DNA from 3 places in the Paenibacillus sp. FSL H3-0302 genome. Region 1 is predicted to be linked to each of the others. Evidence: riboswitches for the same ligand, from Rfam matches in the RefSeq annotation. Region 1 holds a riboswitch; each other region holds the start of a gene.
The links. A riboswitch is a leader RNA that binds a small molecule or an ion and turns the genes downstream of it on or off. The one in region 1 is predicted to bind cyclic di-AMP.
Positions count from the first base shown of each region.

Region 1 (6,959 bases):
TGAACATCATCATCGTGATGACTGCCATTTGTGAAAAATACGATAGTCCCGTCTCCCCGCTATAATGCTGCAGGTTCGTATTGGTCATAAAGCTGATCACCGTATTGAATGAAAGCGTCTGTTCCATATCAGCAATTCCATTCGGGTTCAGCGGCAATCCCCGCTGTAATCTTAGAAAAATATAACTGAAAGCAACCAGTACGATATTAGTTAAAACAAAGCTGAGTGCATACTTCTTCCAGGACATTCCGTCCCGTTTTTTCAGGCCGATCAGCTTATAAATACCTTTCTCTGTGCCTGCAAACCAGCGATCCGTACGATTCGGTTCGTTAGAAAATACATGATATAAATACGTTCCCATCGGCTTGACCAGCAAGATGAGAATTACAATTACGACGACTATTTGCAAAATGCCCATGAATGCCCCTCCTTAAAATTTCTCAGGATGAATCAACGCGTAAACCAGATATATAAACAACAGTAGGGTAACAGCGATTACTAGAATCACAGCTTATCCCTCCCCGTATCCTCAACTACACCTGCGCACCAGCGCATAAAGCCATAAAATAACCCGTAAATTACAGCTAACGAAGCCACCATATACAGATCCATCATATCTTCCGCACTCCTTCCATTATCCTTGATGAGGTGATCTATCGATTAGAAAATCAGCATCACCACTATGGGAATAGATTACATAGCTCGCACCAAGTCTTTTATAGACCAATCTAGGATTTATTGAACTTGTAATCACAAAAATCGGCTGTGTCGTCCAGGTACGGCACATCTGAATATAGCGGCAGCAAAGCGGAAAGCTGCTCTCAAACAGATATACCCTTCCTACCGGGAACGATGGGCGAAACCAAGTGCTCTGATGGCGGGTATCCACTAGAATAACCTGCTCAATCCCGAGCTCCTCAAGTAAAGCTTTCTCAGCCACATTGTTGGTTAATCCCGCCATCTTAATACCCCTGAACTTCAGAAGTTTAATGAAATGTTCTCCCGCCTTTGTAGGCGCACATACAAGCACATATTCATTCTGATCCGTCATCTTTTTTCTCCTCCTGCTCATTTACAACAAGGAGGCAACGAAAATCTCCGAAAGGATGTTGACCTATCGTCATTTTCGGGCACAACCTAAAGCTCGGTTGTGTCACGTCATTAGACGCTGCCTTACAAATACCGCTAATGATGAATTTAGCGACCTCTTAGGGGAGGCCTCCATAAATGCTTTGCTTCTAAGAGCACAGCAAAAAGCCACAAAGGATCTCCTCTGTGGCTCGCTAGCGGTCACATTGCACTCATCCTCTCTCCATACGCTTACGAGGTTAGCTGTCGGATTCGGGCGGTGAGAGTCGCCCTACCTGTATAGATGCAAGCTCACTCACACCCTCTACAGGATTCACCCCATAACCGGCTTCCGACTCTCACATCGGCTGCCGATTGTTGGTTCCCCCGCTTTCCTTACCGGAAATTAAGCGGATCAAATATTCGATTGTCGTTGAAACAGGAGTAATCATACTCTTATGCACGAAGACTTGTAAAACCTGAATGATGCCAAAATAATGCAAATTAAAAACTATTTTCCCATTAGATAGCGCTTACTTGATATCTAATCTCTCTATATCTCTTGTTTACTCGAGTTTGGAGCGTTTAATCGCTATCTATAATACATGTGATTTTATTCACCTTTTTAGAGCGAAAATACTGCAAATTCCCATTATAGGTAGAAACGCAAGAAGCTGAGGCTGAGCGAGAAAGAGGCGCGATAACACGCCATAAATACCTATTTACCTCGTTTTTCAGTCGTAGTCGGCAGGATATGGTTAAAATTGCTCTAAAAGAACATTTTCCGTTTTTTACAGAAAATCTTGAAAAGAGTATGATTCGGGTTGAATCTAATTCATGAAAAACAATCAACGCTGAGTTCCTGCATTCGCAGGGAACGGGGGAACCATCAGGCCACCTGGCCTACTTGGGGTGAATCCAAAGGAGACTGCATAAGTCTCAATAGGTAGGGCGACTCTCACCGTCCGAATCCGACAGCTAACCTCGTAAGCGTAAAGAGAGAGACCCTTGATCCGCCACGCTTTGGCCCAGGTATATCTGCCTGTAATCCAAAACCGCAGCAGAGGTCCTCCTCTTGCTGCGGTTTTTGCGTTACCTAAGCTTATTAGGTGATAGCACGCTGGATGGGGTGAATGTTTTGAAGCACTATTATTTAGGGATACATCAAGGGCTGCTTGAGCCGATAAGTCTAAATTACATTTGTTTCGGGGCCTTGTGGTTCGAAGAACATAATCACAGGTACATTGTAGGCTATGCATTTGGCCAGAACCAGATCCAAGCCCTTCGCCAGTTCAGCACACCTTCTTCTTGTAAAGACTGTTTAGACTCTAAGATTGTATATGAGATATATAAAAAAATTCGAGAACAACAGCAGCAGCAGGATTGGTCATCACACCAAAAGCTCCCGTGGTTTACAGCCTTCAAGGAGCCTTGGAAAGATGTAAGCGCCGGTTGGTATGTCTTGAGATCCCGCAGCACCTTTCCCTTACATCTATCTGTTATACGAAAAGAGAAGTTCCGACTATGGCTAGAGCATACCGCAGTCTGTGAGAATAAAATGGAGATGCTCGCTTGTGTAGAAAAGGCTAGTGTCACTCATCATGTTGACTTAAAGCTTTTGGAAATCTAAGGAGGAACCCTACTATGGACCAGCGCAGACTATCCCGCATTGAAGTATTTGTATTGGATGAACCCGAGCCTATTCACTATGGAATGGAAGGGGCTGAAGGCTGCCGTTATGGTATTCTGAAGCTCACCTGTAAGGGAGGCTGCAGTTGGGGGGCTTGTCTGATCTCTGCCAACACCAAAAATTTCGATCTTATTAAATGGAGTTCTTTTTTACGGGCCATCTGTCATTGCCGTCTTGAAGAAGCGCTGGATAAGGTCCGCCGCGAAGGTTCAGATTGGGAGCAGGTTAAGCTTGAGCTAGTTCAGGGTGCTTTGCAGGATTTAAAGGCCAAGCTCCAGGGTAAATCCTTGGCAGGGCATATTCAGCAAGGGCGTCTGTACAGTGTTGCAGCAGGGGGGAGCAATTCCAGAAGTGAACGGCTCTACTACAAGCCTTCAAAAGCTTTATCCACTGCCTCCCAGCAAAAACACAGTTGCCCGGAACCAGACACCGCCGATCTCATCAATAAATCCATCTCTTACTTTTCTATATTATAGATTCAAGCAAATCTCTCAATCTGAAAGGATCGTGTTCACCATGCCTGACCCCTTACCTCCCGAGTCCACCTACAGTACTAAATTTGCAGAGTGTGTTCAAAAGTATACTAATGAAGTCTACGTACTTAGTTCCATGTTGTTAGAACAATCTAATGAGGCAGACAAGATTACTATCCGCACCTTCATAGAGCTTCATAAAATATATCGTCAGGATGATTTTGATCCTCAGTTATTCTCTATCCACGCTTACCGCACTTGTATTCACCAGTGTGCTGATTCTTTTGCCCGGCGCTCCCTTCTATCGGCTAAGGCATTACCTTGGGAGGAACAGCTTGTGAAGGTCATGTGGTACGGCCTAAAGCTGCCTCTTTCTCAAATAAGCATTATTCTGCAAAAAAGTGTTCCCGCACTGAAAACACAGCTTAGAGCTCTACGGGAGCAGATGACCACCCAAACGGATATACTAACGAGCGCAAATCTTTCTATAATTTAGTCTCTGACTAGAATTCAAACGATCTTTGAGCGCATGAAGCGACTAATGGACTCAGGAGCCTTTAATTGAAGCTTTTCCACAAATATGGCCGGCGTTCGGACTCCAGTAGAAATCCCGAGCAATGAACGTCTCGGATCGTCTTAAAGCAAGCCCTAATCATCTTCCACCAAGGCTTACGGACCCAGATGACGTTATTTGCACGTTTATCGCCTTTTGAGCATAGTATCGGACTCCAGTGCAACTATTTGGTTAAAAGAGCTACTGATTCACCCTTTTTCATGCCAATAGCGACTATAGTGTCCGATATCTTGCCAAATCTCGATGATTGCTGCATTTAAGTGCTGCTGGGTTCGTTAGCTATATCAGCTCGTATACAAAGAGATTGCCAACTCAAAAACGGGGATATCCCAGCAACCATAAACGGCTGTTAGGATACCCCCGAAAACTCAGTGCTTACTATTACGCTTTACTCTTACGCGCCTTACCGTACATCCACAATCCCGCCAACATCCCCACTATAGCAATACCAGTCAATAGGCCTTGAACGAAATCCATAAAAGTGGAGCCATCCGGAAGCATTCTACTAACCGTAGCCAGCGATACAGAACTCATTAAAAGCATAATGGTATATTGTTCGCTTGTAGACATCATTAGCACTCCTTAAAAGTTATATGAGGTCATCTTAGATCTTGTAAGCTTTCATTGCTTTTCTGATTTCTTTAATACTTGGGCGTTTGCCGTACATCAGTACGCCGGTACGATAGATCTTGGCTGCCAGCCATCCGAAGATGAAGGTAGTCACAAGCAGGATCAGCAGCGATACAATGACTTGCCAGATCGCCACCTCGCCGACACCAATTCGGAGTAGCATCGTCAATGGTGAGGTGAAAGGCACATAACTCGCTATCTTAACCACTAGAGTATCTGCATTGGAGATACTGAACAGTGGAACATAGAACGCTACGAAGCCTAACATCATGATTGGCATTACCGCCTGACCGAGATCCTCCGTACGGCTGACAATCGAACCTACAGCCGCATACATCAAGGCATAGAGGAAGTAACCTAATACGTACAAGACAAATCCATAGAGCAGCAAGTTAATATTGAGCTGGCCTAAATCGAGATCAAAATCAGCCAATACAGTCGCATTATGCGGGAGCGTCAAATTGACGACGATCGCTGCGACAAAGATCCCAATTTGCAATATTCCTACTAGGAAAACACCGATAACTTTACCGAACATTTGCGCTAAAGGTGAGGCACTTGTAATCAGAATCTCCATAATCCGCGAGCTTTTCTCAGAAGTTATCTCTGCGGCAATCATGTTGCCTGTCATCATAATGGACATAAAGAACAACATAAGCATGGCATATACGATAATGTAGTTAATGGCTGGAGTGTCCTCCTGAGAGCTTTCACTGCCACCGCCTGCGTTAAGCTGTTGTGTAGTAATCTGCACAGGTGTTGACATTGCAGCAATCTGTTCAGAGGTCAGCTTGTCGCCAACGATGAATTGTGTATTTGCTTGCTGAAGTGCATTTTGGAGATAAACTTGCACATCTCCGTTTAGTTCCCCATCATTACTATGATAAGTAACGGGTGGAAGCCCTTCACCAGTAGGTTCCGCAAAAGTAACATAACCTTCTACGGTCTCTTCATCTAATGCTTTCTTTAACTCGGCATCCTCCGCAGAAGCATATTGTACTATCTTAGCCTGTGGCATGCCCTCTGGCGCAGTATAAGCCTTCAACAATTCTGCAACCTGATTTCCCTCTTCAGCAATCACAGCAATTTGAGTAACTTCACTTTTGGCCGAATCACCCTTAAACTGATCGATGATATAGGGAAGATTCATCCCTATGCTGAGCAATAATACTAGAATCAAAGTAGTAATCATAAATGATTTCGTTCTAACTTTATTTTTAAAGGTAAAGCCGATAATTGTCCCCATCTTATTCATTAGATTCACCCACCGCTCTGATAAAGATTTGGTTTAACGTAGGTTCCTTGATTTCAAAATGCTCCACTTCACCCTGTGCTATCGCCTGCTGTAAAATACGCTGTGCTGCACCGATCTCACTGATCGATAACAGATACCCACGCTCCAGCCGTTTCACTGCTGTAACACCTGCGATGGACTCCAGACCTTTTACCTCATTAGCTGTACGCAGCAATACTTCTTCCCGCGGGTAGCCATTCTTGATCGTGCGGATATCCCCTTGAACGACCGTATTGGAACGATCGAGAATCGTAATATTACGGCATAGCTCTTCCACATGCTCCATCCGGTGCGTAGAGAAGAGAATACTTGTTCCCGAATCACGTAATTCTTTGACCGTATCTTTCAGCAGCTCCACGTTTACTGGGTCCAGCCCGCTGAAAGCTTCATCTAGAATCAGAATCTGCGGCTTATGAACGACAGCGGCGATAAAGCCCATTTTTTGCTGATTTCCTTTGGAAAGCTCTTCTATTTTTTTATTGTAATAATCCGGAACCTCGAATCGATCCAGCCAATAGCGCAAGCTCTTATCTGCATCACTAGCTGACATCCCACGCAGGCGGGCCAAGTAAACGATTTGATCACTGATCTTCACCTTAGGATATAGTCCACGTTCTTCGGGCAGATAACCCATAAGTTGCTGCAGTTCACTGTTGAAAGGTTTTCCGTTATACAAAATCTTGCCTTCATCAGGGTAGATTAGGCCGAGCACCATACGCATCGTGGTTGTTTTCCCCGCGCCGTTCGCCCCCAGTAATCCGTAAATTTCCCCTTTACCTACGGTTAGGTTAATTCCGTTTACTGCGGTTTTTTCTCCATATTGCTTAACTACACTTTCCAGCTTTAAGGCTTCCATTTCTCTAGTCCCCTCTCTTGTGGTCAATTAGAATAGGACGATGACCCTGTGTCCATAAACTTAATATTTCGTCCAGTTCCAAACTGCGGCTCTTGATAACCATTACGCCCAAGTCATGAATGCGTTTCTCGTTTTCAGAAAATTGTTCTATGATAAAAGAAGCTACACCCGGTGTATCCATGGTAAAGTGCAAGCCTCCTGGCAACTCAGCCGATAACTCCGCAAGCTCCTCTTCATCCGCAGCATTCACCCAAACCTCGGTCCAAGCACCGAACAGACTGTCTTTTTCAGCCATACCCAGCAGTTCTCCCCGATGCATAAGGACGATATAATCCGCCAGCCGCCGCACCTCATCCACAATGTGTGTGGAGATG
Region 1 is NZ_CP150284.1:600,454-607,412, reverse strand. Features, by position in the region: gene kdpA (potassium-transporting ATPase subunit KdpA) at 1-418, opposite strand, end outside; gene MHH50_RS02700 (hypothetical protein) at 635-1,051, opposite strand; cyclic di-AMP (ydaO/yuaA leader) riboswitch at 1,302-1,491, opposite strand; cyclic di-AMP (ydaO/yuaA leader) riboswitch at 1,911-2,075, shown strand; gene MHH50_RS02695 (hypothetical protein) at 2,144-2,698, shown strand; gene MHH50_RS02690 (hypothetical protein) at 2,713-3,234, shown strand; gene MHH50_RS02685 (hypothetical protein) at 3,368-3,727, shown strand; gene MHH50_RS02680 (hypothetical protein) at 4,187-4,378, opposite strand; gene MHH50_RS02675 (ABC transporter permease) at 4,410-5,690, opposite strand; gene MHH50_RS02670 (ATP-binding cassette domain-containing protein) at 5,683-6,585, opposite strand; gene MHH50_RS02665 (ABC transporter ATP-binding protein) at 6,590-6,959, opposite strand, start outside.

Region 2 (6,959 bases), 1.7 Mb from region 1:
ACTCAAATAATCATGGGCAGTTGGAGCGACGATTATTCCGCTTTCCCTATTTAGGGCAACAATACTGCAGCCATATTTAGCTCTTGTATTTAAATCAGACAAGCTTCTGCCGTTCATGCAGGACGGTACGGTCAGCTCGACAATTTTATAATCCTTGGACAGTTCAATATAATCCAGCAAATTGGGCGTCACCAGCTGATGTGCCACACGAATCCCCATATCCCGCTCCGGAAAAATAACCCGATCAACCCCCAGCCGCGACAGTGCGCGGCCATGAAGGATAGAGATTGCCTTAGCCACCACTTGCTTGACTCCAATCTCCTTCAACAAAATGGCCGCCAGAATGCTTCTCTCCATATTGTCACCAATCGCAACAATCCCACAATCAAAGTTCCGTACACCAAGCGAGCGCATAATTCCCTCATCTGTAGCATCTGCTACTACCGTATGCGTCAGCTGATCGCTCATTTCCTCCACGCGTTCTTCATGGTGGTCAATGCCGAGCACCTCGTAGCCCATTTCCATCAGCTCAAGCGCCAGGCTTGAACCGAAGCGACCTAAGCCGATTACTACAAATTGCTGTGCTTTCATTTCTAATTAACTCCTATCCAATAATTATTTTACCTTCCGGATACTTATACAGTGGTTTACCCTGTTTGGGACCGAGTGCATACGCTAAGGTTAGTGGACCTAGCCGACCTGCAAACATCGTCAGACAGAGTAGAATCTTACCGATCGCTGACAGTTCCGGAGTTAGCCCCATAGTCAGTCCTACCGTAGCAAAGGCGGAGGTCGTCTCAAACAAGATTGCCAAGAAATTACTGTCTTCAGTTGTAGAGAGTATCATCGACACAGAGGCGATTAACAACAAAGCCAGCAGCGTGATCGTTAATGCCTTGTAGATGCGCTCTTGAGCCAGCCGATAACGGAACAACACAACATCTTCCCGTCCACGCAGCATAGCAATTACAGCACCAATCATCATCGTAAAGGTTGTTGTCTTAATCCCCCCGCCCGTTGAGCCCGGAGAAGCACCAATAAACATAAGAATCACTATAAAAAATTGTGTAGCCTGCCGAAGTCCAGCAATATCTACTGTGTTCGCGCCAGCCGTACGGGGAGACACGGATTGAAAGAAGGCCGATAATATTTTACCGCCGAAATTCAGTGAACCCAGGGTACGAGTGTTAGTAAACTCAAATATAAAAATAACCAAAGCTCCGATCAGAATCAGCCCTGTGCTGGTGGACAAGACAACTTTACTATGTAGAGACAGCCTGCGGGTTACCCGAAACTCCACCAGATCTGACATTACAATAAAACCAATCCCGCCGGAGACAATCAGAAACATCACAATAATATTCACAAGCGGATCATATACATAATCAGTTAAACTGCGAAAATCCCCAAAAATATCGAACCCCGCATTATTAAACATAGACACCGCATGAAATATGCCATAATAAATCGCTTTTCCCAACGGCATATCAAAAGCCCAGCGAATAGACAGCAGCACAGCGGCACAGCCTTCTATGACAAGAGAATATATGAGGACTCTCCGGATCAGTCGCACAATTCCTTCCATAGAGCCTTGATTCATGGCTTCCTGTAGGATTAGCCTGTCCCGCAAAGATATTTTACGCTTTAACACCAGTGAAAATAGAGTGGCCATGGTCATAAAACCTAAGCCGCCGATCTGGATCAGAATCATAATTACGGTTTTCCCAAAAATGGTGAACGAAGTTCCGGTATCCAGCACAACAAGCCCTGTAACACAGGTTGCCGACGTTGAAGTAAATAATGCATCAATAAATTCCACGGAATTCCCGCTTGTGCTTGAGATGGGCAGCATAAGCAGCAAGGCCCCTATCAGAATGATCGATGCAAAACCAAGCACCAGTATCTGCGGCGGCGAGAGCTTCAGAAACTTAAATTCAGAAATCCTGCGAAACTGTGAAGCCACTTTGCTCACCTTCTTATCAAAAATTCCAACAAAAAAAGCACTGGAAAACCAATGCTGACTTGGTTCCTGCAGTAAATTAGCCTACGAGGTTAGCTGTCGGATTCGGACTGTGCAGGCTGCCCTATTCGTTCCCAGAACGAAATTCACCCCTGATGAAAGTGCCATTTATCGTGTACACTCCACTTTTCATCACTTCTTATGGTTCCCCCGTTTTCACCAGAAATTCGGCTACTATACAATTGCATACAAATTATATACGTTATTTAGTGAATTCACAAAGACACAATTAATGCTCATTCACATGAAAAAATGCGGTTTAAAGAGACTGCATCAAAAGGAGTGCCTTTTCTCATCACTTTTCCGTGTTTTCCCTGCAATTACACCGATTCTCATCATTCGTGCAGAAATGAACACGATAAAATTCATGGTATAAATTCACATGACTATTCTATACTATCTCTATTACCCATAAAAAGAACATATAATGTTTTTTGTAACCAACCAGGCACTAATACTATAATGGAACATAACATTGTCAGTACATAACAAGGAGGCGTTACATGAATCCCGTCGGCCAGCCCTTACAGCAACGTGCCCTCTCCAAGAGGCTCATCATCTCGGGCATTATCGGTCTTATTCTATTTATTATGTTTCAGATTTCCCCTTCACTGCTTAGTAGCCCTACAGGTGAAGATACCACCGTCATTAGCAAGGCAGAAGCCCGTGACCAAGCCATATTATTCGCAGAACAAAAGCTCAAATACACCGAAGCACCAAACGATCAATGGAATGTACTTTACCAGACGGACTCTTCCTTTTATGGTTATATGTCTCGCGAGAAGCTTGTGGAGGACTACACCAAGAAAAAATTGGATCAAAACTATCCTTTTGATGTCTTTCGGGCAACGCTTACTCCTTCAGCGGAGCAAGAGCCGCAAATCATCGTTGACCTCAATATGTATACCGGTAAGATTGTCGCTTTCTCAAAGGCTGCAAAAGTTACCTCCGAAGAGGGGTCAGGCATCGCTTCCGTTGGTGCAAAAGAGGACAAGGGAGCTGACCTCACTCTAGCGCAGAAGGAGAATCTTGCTCGTCCTTGGCTTCAGGAATGGGAAGTAAATCCTGCCAAGCTACAAATTGAATCGAATACAGGAAGCCATGGGCTAGTGTATACGGATAGTACTGTTCAGGTCGGCGAATCCTTATTGCACTATTATTTTGATTTCAGTGGAGAGCAGGTATCCAGCTTTAATGCCGGATTCACTGCACCGGCTTGGCATACCTCCTACGTACAAGGACAGACCTCTTTAGCGGAAAAGCTAACATTATTCGGTTACGGTATACCCACACTGATTTTAGGAATTCTGGCACTCGTCTACAGTATTCTTAGAAGAGAGCATACTTCCTTTAAACGTGGAGTATTCCTAAGCTCAGCCTATTTTGTAATCATGATGATCAGCACCTATAATATGCTGCCTGAATCAACGGGCGAAGGGCTAGAAGCACAGATTACCTCTGTCATTATGTTTATCATTTATGCTTTGTACAGCCTGCTGATGTCCTCCTTGCTCTACTTTTCTTTAGTGGGCGGCAATGGCTTATGGCGAAAAGAGGAAGGCATGAACCCTTGGCCCCGCGCCAAAGAGCCCGGCTATGGACAATATGTGTTGGACAGTATCCGGGCTGGATACATCTGGGCTTTCGTTCTGCTAGGGGTGCAGACGGTTATGTTCATCATATTATCGTTTACCTTGCACAATTGGTCTACTACAGACGCCACCCAATCTCCTTATAACATGAGATATGCTTGGCTTCTGCCTATCGTCGCATGGCTCGCTGGTTTATCTGAGGAAGCCATTTATCGCTTTTTCGGAATTCCTATGCTGAAAAAGGTGTTCCGGAACACTTTTATCGCTTGCTTGATCACCACGCTGGTTTGGGCGTTTGGCCATACGTTATATCCGATCTATCCCATCAGCTCCCGTCCCATTGAGCTGACTGTAATCGGGCTGCTGTTCAGCTATATTTTCCTTCGTTACGGGTTTATTGCTGTCATGTTCAGCCACGTCGTGTTTGACAGCATCCTGATGGGCGCTACGCTGATCTTTATGAAGGAGAGCGTAAATGTAGGCGCGGGTATCTTCGCGATTATTATGCCGTTCATAGTCGCTTACATCGTCTATCGATTTAATCCACCACAGAAGCCTAAGCCGGTGGAGCCTTCTTCTTTGATTTAAACTAATGTGAAGACGTAATGAAATTAAAAAAGGGCATCAAAGCCGCTTTAGTCGCTGCTTTGATACCCTTTTTCTTTTGTCACCATTGCTATGAGGTTGGCTCTTCATCCTTGAGCGCATCAAGAATTTGTTTTGCCAGCTTTTCTCCAATAGAAAGTGTACGGAAATCATCCACGGAGGCTTCTTTAATTTTCTTAAGCGATCCGAAATGCTTTAGCAGCGCTTTACGGCGCTTCTCACCTATACCAGGTATAGAGTCCAGCTTGGAGGTAACCATGGACTTCCCGCGCTGTTCACGGTGGAAGGTGATCGCGAACCTATGGACCTCATCCTGAATCCGCTGCAAAAGGTAAAATTCCTGACTGTCCCGGGCTAGCGCGACAGGCTCTGGCGGATCTCCAACCAAAAGCTGAGCCGTCTTATGCTTATCATCCTTAACAAGGCCGCAGACCGGAATGAATAATCCCAGCTCATTCTCCAGAATATCAATAGCAGAGGAGATTTGCCCTTTCCCTCCATCGACCACGATAAGATCCGGTATCGGAAGATTCTCCTTCAATACCCGCTCATATCGCCGCCGAATGACCTCGCGCATCGTTCCATAATCATCCGCACCCACCACCGTACGAACCTTATATTTACGGTACTCTTTTCGTGCAGGCTTACCATCAATGAAGACAACCATCGCTGAGACCGGATTAGTCCCCTGAATGTTCGAGTTATCGAACGCCTCAATACGGCTCAAGCGTTCAAGCCCCAAGCTCTCGCCTAAGCTGATCGCTGCTCCAGAGGTACGCTCTTCATCCCGTTCAATCAGCCGGAATTTCTCGTCGATAGCCACTCTTGCATTTTGGCAAGCCATGCCAACCATCTGCTTCTTAAGACCGCGTTGTGGCACAAGCACCTTAATGCCCAGCCACTCCTGCAGAATGGAGGCACCACCAGCGGCATCCACGATCCCTGCTGCCGCAGCTTCCTCCGCCGCCGTCGCACGTGCCTCAGCCTCTTCAGCCGATTCAGGAGTATCTTCACCCTGTTGTAAATCCGCTTCTGCTGGAGCAGCTATGGCGATCTCGGGTTTAGTCTCTTTATTAGCCAGAGACTCCTCATCGAGCACATCCGGCAGCAGGATCTCCTGCGGCAAAGCGGGATTATCACTATAATACTGCGTCACATAAGACATAAAGTCACTGTAGGCTTCACCATAGAACGGGAACACGGAGGAATGGCGCTGAATCATCTTCCCTTGTCTCATGTACAGAATCTGTACACACATCCATCCCTTGTCTACAGCATAACCAAATACGTCCCGGTCCTTAGTATCTGTAGTGTTGATCTTCTGCTTCTCCATCAATGCATCGATATGGATAATCTGATCCCGCAGTTCCTTCGCCCGCTCAAAATATAATTCCTCAGCAGCTTCCTGCATTTTTTGCTGTAAATCCTTTTTGACCGCCTCATGACCTCCGCCTAGAAAAGCAGCGATGTCCTGCGTAATCTGCTCATACTCGGATTTCTGAACCTCCTTCTCACACGGTGCCAAACACTGGCCCATGTGATAGTAAAGACAGACCTCCTTTGGCATCACGCCGCATTTACGAAGCGGGTACATACGATCTAGGAGCTTTTTAGTCTGCTGAGCAGCATAAGCATTAGGATAAGGGCCAAAATATTTTGCTTTATCTTTAATCACCCGGCGTGTAACCTCAAGGCGCGGGTGAGTTTCATTCGTTATTTTTATATAAGGAAACGTCTTGTCGTCTTTCAAAAGCACATTATAACGCGGCATATGTTTCTTAATCAGATTACACTCTAGAATGAGCGCTTCCATGTTACTGGACGTAACGATGTATTCGAAATCAGCAATATTAGCGACAAGCCGCTGCGTTTTACCATTATGACTGCCTGTAAAATAAGAGCGTACCCGATTCTTAAGTACCTTCGCTTTGCCCACATAAATAATAGTGCCTTCCTGATTCTTCATCAGATAGCAGCCAGGCAGATCGGGTAGTAGTGCCAGTTTATTGCGGATATTGTCCAAAATGATCCCCTCCAGCTAAATTGGACCCATGATTAGTTGGCATTCAGCACACAAAACGCCTCCGGAATGAACCGAAGGCGCTGAGTGGCAGGGCCGAGGCCCGAACAGTAGCATCTATCAATTATTGATGTTTTGCTACGATATTTTTCAGGGATTCTTTGGAGTTCAGTCCCACAACTTTATCTACCGGTTGACCATCTTTGAAGAAGATCAGAGTTGGGATACTCATAACACCAAAACGGGAAGCCGTTTCCGGATTCTCATCCACATTCAATTTTGCAATTTTCACGTCGTCTCCCAGCTCTGTGGACAATTCATCCAAGATTGGAGCGAGCATTTTACAAGGACCACACCAAGGAGCCCAGAAGTCTACTACTACAGTACCTTGACCTTCCACTTCGTTACTGAAGGATTGGTCAGACACGTTCACGATAGCCATGATATTGTTCCTCCTTTAAGTTTTGCGAAGCATTACGCACATCTTAAGCCAAAGCTTAGTTCATGGAAGCTGCTCCGTAATATGAGTTAATAAATTGTTTCATGTAATATGATAACCAAATTACCACTTACCGACACATTACAAGTATAACATATCTTTATGGGATATGTGAAATATCACTCGCAATTATATTGCCTTCAATGTATTTTTTTTGCGTACTCTTTTCTTTACAACCTCCCCAGCATTTCGGTATACTTAAAGAAAGCGCATTAATTGTCA
Region 2 is NZ_CP150284.1:5,803,470-5,810,428, forward strand. Features, by position in the region: gene MHH50_RS25790 (TrkA family potassium uptake protein) at 1-591, opposite strand, end outside; gene MHH50_RS25795 (TrkH family potassium uptake protein) at 605-1,963, opposite strand; cyclic di-AMP (ydaO/yuaA leader) riboswitch at 2,028-2,203, opposite strand; gene MHH50_RS25800 (CPBP family intramembrane glutamic endopeptidase) at 2,524-4,200, shown strand; gene uvrC (excinuclease ABC subunit UvrC) at 4,289-6,241, opposite strand; gene trxA (thioredoxin) at 6,363-6,680, opposite strand.
Region 2: another riboswitch for cyclic di-AMP. It lies ahead of MHH50_RS25795 (TrkH family potassium uptake protein); the one in region 1 lies ahead of MHH50_RS02695 (hypothetical protein).

Region 3 (6,959 bases), 2.0 Mb from region 1:
TCTCTCGTTTTTACTGTAATTAGATTTTTAATCTCCATAATTAAAATACAATTTCCTTTCTAGGTATGGAGTGGAGCGTCTTGCCCATCCGAGATTAAATAGCTTCCGTAGGAACCTGATACCAAAAAAGAGCATAGTCATTCATGGTGGAAGCATGGCCTAACTGCCGTAACATAGTAGATACATTGCCTCTATGATAAGTCCCGTGATTGGCGACTTGCAACACAATTTCTGATAGGTGTGTTTGGCGGATTCCGGCGAATGGATTGTCAAGCAGAATGGTTTGCTCCAAATCGGATTGGTTGTGTAACCATGCTTTGTATTGTTCTGATAGCTGGGCAAAGATATTTACGTATTCATCCACAGAATCTAGAATGCTCAAATTTAGCGGGATACTTTGTTGAAAAGCCTCTGGCATGGCAGTGCCTGTTAATACAAGATACCACATCGTATCAACCGCATAGATATGGCTAAGGGCATGAGCGATGGTGGGAAATGAGCTGTTCACTTCTTGACTTAGCACAGAAGGCGGGAGTTCCTTGATTCTCCCCAGGATAGTTTGGTTTGCCCATGTGTGGTATTTAAACATTTCTACTGGATAATTTGTCATTCGTACATTCTCCTTTTGAATGGTCATGGATTTGTTTTTTGTTACTGTAGTTAATATAAAAGAAGAAGTATGACATCAGACTGTCATACTTCTTCATAAAGTTTGAGTGTGTTTTGAAGCTGCTCTTTTAAAATACCTCGCAATGCAGGGGGTTCGAGGACTTCGGCGCCGCTGCCGAAACTCAGCAGAATGGACCAAAGCCAACGTGCTTCCAATGGCTTATACACAGGAATTCGCATCGTCATGCTTTTATCGAAATGAAATTCCTTGTCGACTTGATGAAACTGATCCAAAGCTTCTGCTAAAGCCTCAGGGCCTACCCGGATCACTATTTCCTCCACCTGATCTGCCCTGTTTGAACAGCCGGCCTCTTTGGGTACCTCATGTTGCGAATGAAAGGTATCCTGCGTCAGGAACAAATTCAGCATCCGGGAAAGTCGGAACTCCCGATAGTCCTGCCGTGTCCGGCAATAACCATAGATGTACCAGTTGCTATATTTAAAATGAAGCTTTACTGGTTCCATTTCACGGGTTGTATGTTCATTTTTTACACTGATGTAATCAAAACGGACAACATTTCGTTCCGCTATAGCCGCACGTAAAAGAGGAAGTGCGTCAGGATCCGTACGCCGGGTTTCAAGATCCACCGCGAGACTAGAGGTCTGTGGCTCCGTTCCAATCGTTTGCAGCCGTTCAATGGTTCCTTGCGTATGTTCATCTTCAAACACGGAAGAAAGACTGTTCAGTACAGTAATCAGAGAAGTGATATCATACGAACGGAGCAGGCTTTTATCCATTTTATATCCGTCCATGATGCCATATCCACCTTTAGTACCCTGATACGATACGACCGGGATGCCAGCGGCACAAATCACATCGATATCTCTATAGATTGTTCGCTGGGAAACCTGAAACTCTTCAGCCAGCTTGGAGGCAGATAAAACTTCGTGGTTCAATAGCTTGTAGATCATAGAAATCAATCGTTCCAATTTCATGTGTGCATTCCCACCCATTAGTCCATTTCGTGTTACAGCGTGATTATATCATAGATTTTTTCGGGCTAATTTTGGGAGGGAGGAGTTTTGTTGTTGGTGATGAAGAAATATCCTATGACAGAGTCGATTAAATCTATTTACAGATTAAATCCGCAGGCTCGCCTGATAAATCATTAACAGAAATAATAGCATCGTTTTTTTTCACAGGTGGGGTCCAATATTGCTCATTCCCAGGCAGGTCATCGAACCATTCGGCGTCCTTTGGACAATCTAGAATCATAAATTTTCCGTATTCCTGATCTCTGGATTGATGGTATTTGAGATAGGCTTTTCCGTTATCAATGGCGAGAATTTCTATTTTTCCTGAGGTGTGGCTCATGGATAAGCGTACTCTTTTGCCAAGTCCTGAGGTTCTGGCTTTGGCTTCTTCTACAATTTGATAGACTTGCTCGAGCGGTAATACGAAATCCCGGTTTCCGGCTACGGGCCGGTTCACAAAGAAGTAGTAGGGTGTAACGCCAGCCCATGAAAGCCGGTCCAGTAGTTCCCCTAAAATAACGGGATCATCGTTGATGCCTTTGAGGATGGGGGTCTGATTTACGACAATTGCCCCTGCGTTGTGGAGAGCTTTAAATGCTTTTTTGGCTTCAGGTGTGATTTCACGAGGATGATTGATGTGCGCCATAACATAGATTCGTTTGTCTTCGGTAGAGTAAGTACGAATCAGCTCCAGCAGTTCTTCGTCTTCAGAGATCCGCATCGGATTAAATACGGGAATTTTGGAACCCAGTCTAATGATCTTAACATGCTCAATGCTTCTTAGATTTTCAATAATGGATCTTAGCTTCGGTGTGGAGAGAATTAAACTGTCCCCGCCCGTAAGAAGTACGTTGTTAATCTCCGGATTATTTGCGATATACTCCAAGCCTGGAGAGACATCAGCCATCGCCTCTTTCACGTCATTTCGGAACAGACGCTTACGGAAACAGTAGCGGCAATAAGCCCCGCAGACCTCGGATACAATCAGTAGTGCAGTTGTTCTATACTTGTGCTGACAACCAGGTACCACATAATTCGTGTCCTCATCGGAGGCGTCCCAGCGCCCATACTCCAGCAGTTCACCTTCGTTAGGAATAACCAGCTTACGGATGGGATCATTTGGATCATCCCAGTTAATCAAAGACAGATAGTAGTCATTTACACGAAAAACAAATTTGTCCGTAATTTCTTTCAGATTCTCTTTTTCCAGCTCAGACAACATAGCTATTTTGTTAATATCCGTGAAGTACTTTACCTTTTGCACGTACATCTCTCCTTTGTCTCGTAGTGTGAGAAATGAGGGAGCCTTAGTGTCAAAGGCCAATCTACTGCCAGCAGGGTCCAAAAAAGCACAAAAAGAGACCCTTAGCAAGGGTCTCTGGTTATGTAAATAACATGAAAAGCAGACCCATCCACTGCTGACGAGGTTAGCTGACGGACTCGGGTAAGATGGTACCCTACATTCTAATGCTCAATGATTCGCCCCAATTAACTGGTTCCCCCGCTTTTCAACTGTAAAAGTTGGAAATTAAGCGTAGATAAAGTATACCCTATCAAGTTTTGAAAAGTCAAAAGAGAATCCTAGATTCACTTTCAATTGCTAGCGCTACTTCCGCCGAGTAGTTTAGGCAACAGCGTTAGCAGCTTCTCCCGGGTTAACGCATCACTAGAGTTCCATTTGCTTCCGTCGAGCAGATAAACATGTCCCTGACGTACTGCCGGGAGATTGTTCCAAAGTGAACTGTCTAGTAATCGTTCCATCGCAGCTCGCGAGTCTTTGCGTTCCGGAATGAACATGAAGATATGATCTCCGGCGTAGGCAGGCAGTCGTGTTGGATCAACTTCGGCGAACCCTAACTCTTCGTCCAATATGGCCTGGATCTCTTCAGTCGGTTGTAATCCACATGGGGCATAAAGCGCAGTGGAGAATCCGGACATTCCCATAGCATACAGATGATCTCCATGATCATAGACCAAAGCAGAGGCGGTTTCTCCAACTTGGAGGGTTGTCGTGTAAAGCTGCTGCCACATGGCAGCGTTTTTGATTGTGAATGACTCCAGCCATGCTTCGGCTTCGCGCTGTTTACCTAGCCAACTGCCTAGTGTCCGCATTCGTTTGTCGAGAGATGCAAATGAATCAAAGGTGAGTGTCGGAGCGATACCAGAAACTGCTCTGTAGGCTCTTTCATCACTATTTGCCAAAATGATCAAATCTGGGTTTAGGGAAGCGGTCAACTGCGGGTCCAGTGGAAACCCGACGTTGGCGAGCTTCTTAAGCCGATGTTTATAGACGCTGTTCCGGGCGAACGCTTCATCTCCACCGATAGGCTTTACGCCTAACGCGAGAAGGTCGCCAAGTGTTTCGCCATGATAGACAATACGTTTCGCTCGCTCTGGAATCTCCACCTCATGACCCGTCCAATCCTTGACGGTAAGCTTACGACCTTTCTGATGTGCATATTGTCCGGGTGTAACTCCGGTTTTTTGCCGAAAGCGGCGGCTGAAATAGTATTCGTCCGAGAAGCCGACCAGTCTGGCGATTTCCCGCAGTGGTTCAGTCGATTCCTGCAGGAATCGTTTGGAATGATTAATGCGCAGATCCGTCAGGTATTCAAGCGGCTTTTTACCCGTAAGCTGCTGAAAGATCGGTGTATATTGCCAGATTGATATTCCCGCCAGTTCAGCTAACTGCTTCACGGTGATACTCTCTGTATAATGCTCCTGAATGAATGTTATGGTCTTTTCTACGGATTCCGTAGGACTTGGCAGGTGTTTGGAAGGGTAATTATGCTCAAAAAGTAGCAGCAGCAATTCTTGGAATTTTAATTGTCGCTTGAATTGTTGTACATCATCGGTGTTATTCCTGTTCATGAGCAGGTCTTCGACTAGTCGGATTACCTTGGTGAACGGGTGCACAATTAACTCCCGTCTGCCGGAAAGCAGCTCTCCAGAATATCGTTTAGGATGCTCGGTTGTATAAATTGCTGTAAAGGTGATGAGGTAATAATACAACGTCAGCTCCTGGTTGTCCGTACTATAGGAGATTCCAGGAGATAGTAGATAACATTTATCCGTACTTAGTATCACGCTTTGATCATCGAGGTTCAATTGTCCGTTCCCTCCAGTAAATATGAGAAGGGTATAGTCCTGGGTTGTACGCGTTATAGAGCTTGAATCGGCAGCTTGAATCATCAGTTCGGCCTCGTTTAGCTGAAATAGCAGAGAGTGGAGTGGGGGGCAGGACGATGATGTATGCAGCATGGGTTCAGCCTCCGTTCATTTGGTGAGAATGATTATCAATGAATTCATTGTATATAAAAAAAAGAAGCATATCAACAGCTGTTGACATGCTTCTTGCAGTTTTTTATCAGCCTTGAGTTAAACTCTTCATCACAGAAGGTTATTTCATATTCAATAGCTGTGGAATTTCCCCAAGCAGCCATTCTCTTGTTGTCGCATCACTTGAAGTCTTCATGATGTCTTGTGTATAGACATATCCGTTCTTGACGGCAGGAAGGCTCTTCCAGATAGGGCTCTTTAATAGATTCTCTGTGGATTGTTTTGCTTCTTCTGCCACTGGAGTCAAGAGGAATATCCGGTCTCCGGCATATTCTTTCAGGACTTCCATGGATACTTCCTGGAACCCTTTACCTTCATCAAGGATTTTCTGAATAGCTGGAGTTGCCTTGAAGCCATTCTCCCCATAGAGTACCTGGGAAAGTCCGGTTGCTGCCATTATAAACAGTCTGTCTCCTGGATAATAAGTGAAGACCGCAGCCGTTTCGCCCTCTTTCATGCCTGCGGATTTCAATTGCTTCCACATGTTCTCTTCAGCGGTTTTATACTGCGCAAGCCATGCTTCTGCTTCAGTCGTTTTCCCAACAATTCCACCAATGTCCAGCATACGTTCCTGGAGTGGGGCAAAGGTATCAAATATTATAGTGGGTGCAATTTTGGAGAGCTGTTCGAAATCAGCTTCATCTGTGCCCGCATAGATGATCAGGTCAGGCTGAAGCTCCAATGTTTTTTCCAGATTGATAGGGAAGCCTACATCCTCCACACCTTGTAATTGATCTTCAAAAACCTGGCCTTCACCCATAGAAAGAGGATAACCTACCGCCTGCACACCAAGTGCGAGCAAATCGCCATAAGTTTCTCCAGAATAGATAATTCGCTGCGGATTCACCGGAATCTCTACAGTATGCCCTATGTAATCTGTATAGGAACGAGTAGTCGCTGCTGCTTCATCTGTACTGCTATCTGAGGGTTCTGCTGAAGGTACTGCGGTTGCAGCGGAAGAGTTCCCGGTTGCGTTTGCCGTACTATTGGCAGAGGATTGTTCCTTTGAGTTTCCGCACGCTAGTAGCAATGTACTCAGCAAAAATAGTACACATACCACAGCGAAGGACTGTCGTACCTTGTTCATATCTTATTGCCTCCCTATTATATGTAACGACCACCAATAATGATAATCATTCTCGATTAAAATATATCATAAATTAAAGCCTCTTTTTACTCAATGGACAAAAAATAACCCCGTAATTTGATTTGTACAATCAAGTAAAAAGGATGTGTTTAAAATTATTTTGAATTATTTTTAGCTGCTTGGAAAAATACTCTAAATAACAGCAATCGAGAGAAAGAGAGGGAGCTTGTCTTCATAATAAACTTGGCAAAGGAATCCCTTGAAGCACATAGGATTGTGGTGTTTTTTTGAATCTGATTACTGTTATGTATTAAGATGTTCAGGTGATGCAAAAATCCAGGTTTGTCCACATTGATTGTAATCGTTATCATTACGTGGCATGTTATCTACCGTGCTTGACGTCAGTAGAAGGGCTTTGTTATGGTTTTTATAGTCAAACGCAAGCCGAAATAGCTTTTTGTAGAATATGCAGAAGGTTTTGCGTAAGATATTCTAACCAAACATAATACGAGGGAGATGGTTGATTGTGATCAAAGGAATTATTTTTGATTTTGACGGAACGATTATCGACACGGAGACTGCTTGGTACACCGCATTTAACGAGGCTTATGCAGAATATGGAGTGGATCTGACGCTTGAACAATATTCCACCTGCATCGGCACGAGCTTGAACAGTTTTAATCCTTATGAATATTTAATGACTGATCTTAAGCTAGCGATTGACAAAGAAGAGTTCAGTAAGGCTGTTAAACAGAGACACAGTAAACTTATGGAGCTTGAAACAATACGACCAGGCATTCAGCATTATCTTGATTCCGCCAAAGCAGCTGGACTGCGCGTAGGGCTGGCCTCAAGTTCTTCACTGGAATGGGTGGAAAAATATCTGAAT
Region 3 is NZ_CP150284.1:2,550,477-2,557,435, forward strand. Features, by position in the region: gene MHH50_RS11105 (YdeI/OmpD-associated family protein) at 1-38, opposite strand, end outside; gene MHH50_RS11110 (DinB family protein) at 95-610, opposite strand; gene MHH50_RS11115 (YafY family protein) at 694-1,605, opposite strand; gene MHH50_RS11120 (KamA family radical SAM protein) at 1,739-2,908, opposite strand; cyclic di-AMP (ydaO/yuaA leader) riboswitch at 3,048-3,189, opposite strand; gene MHH50_RS11125 (AraC family transcriptional regulator) at 3,238-4,905, opposite strand; gene MHH50_RS11130 (ABC transporter substrate-binding protein) at 5,045-6,070, opposite strand; gene MHH50_RS11135 (HAD family hydrolase) at 6,597-6,959, shown strand, end outside.
Region 3: another riboswitch for cyclic di-AMP. It lies ahead of MHH50_RS11120 (KamA family radical SAM protein); the one in region 1 lies ahead of MHH50_RS02695 (hypothetical protein).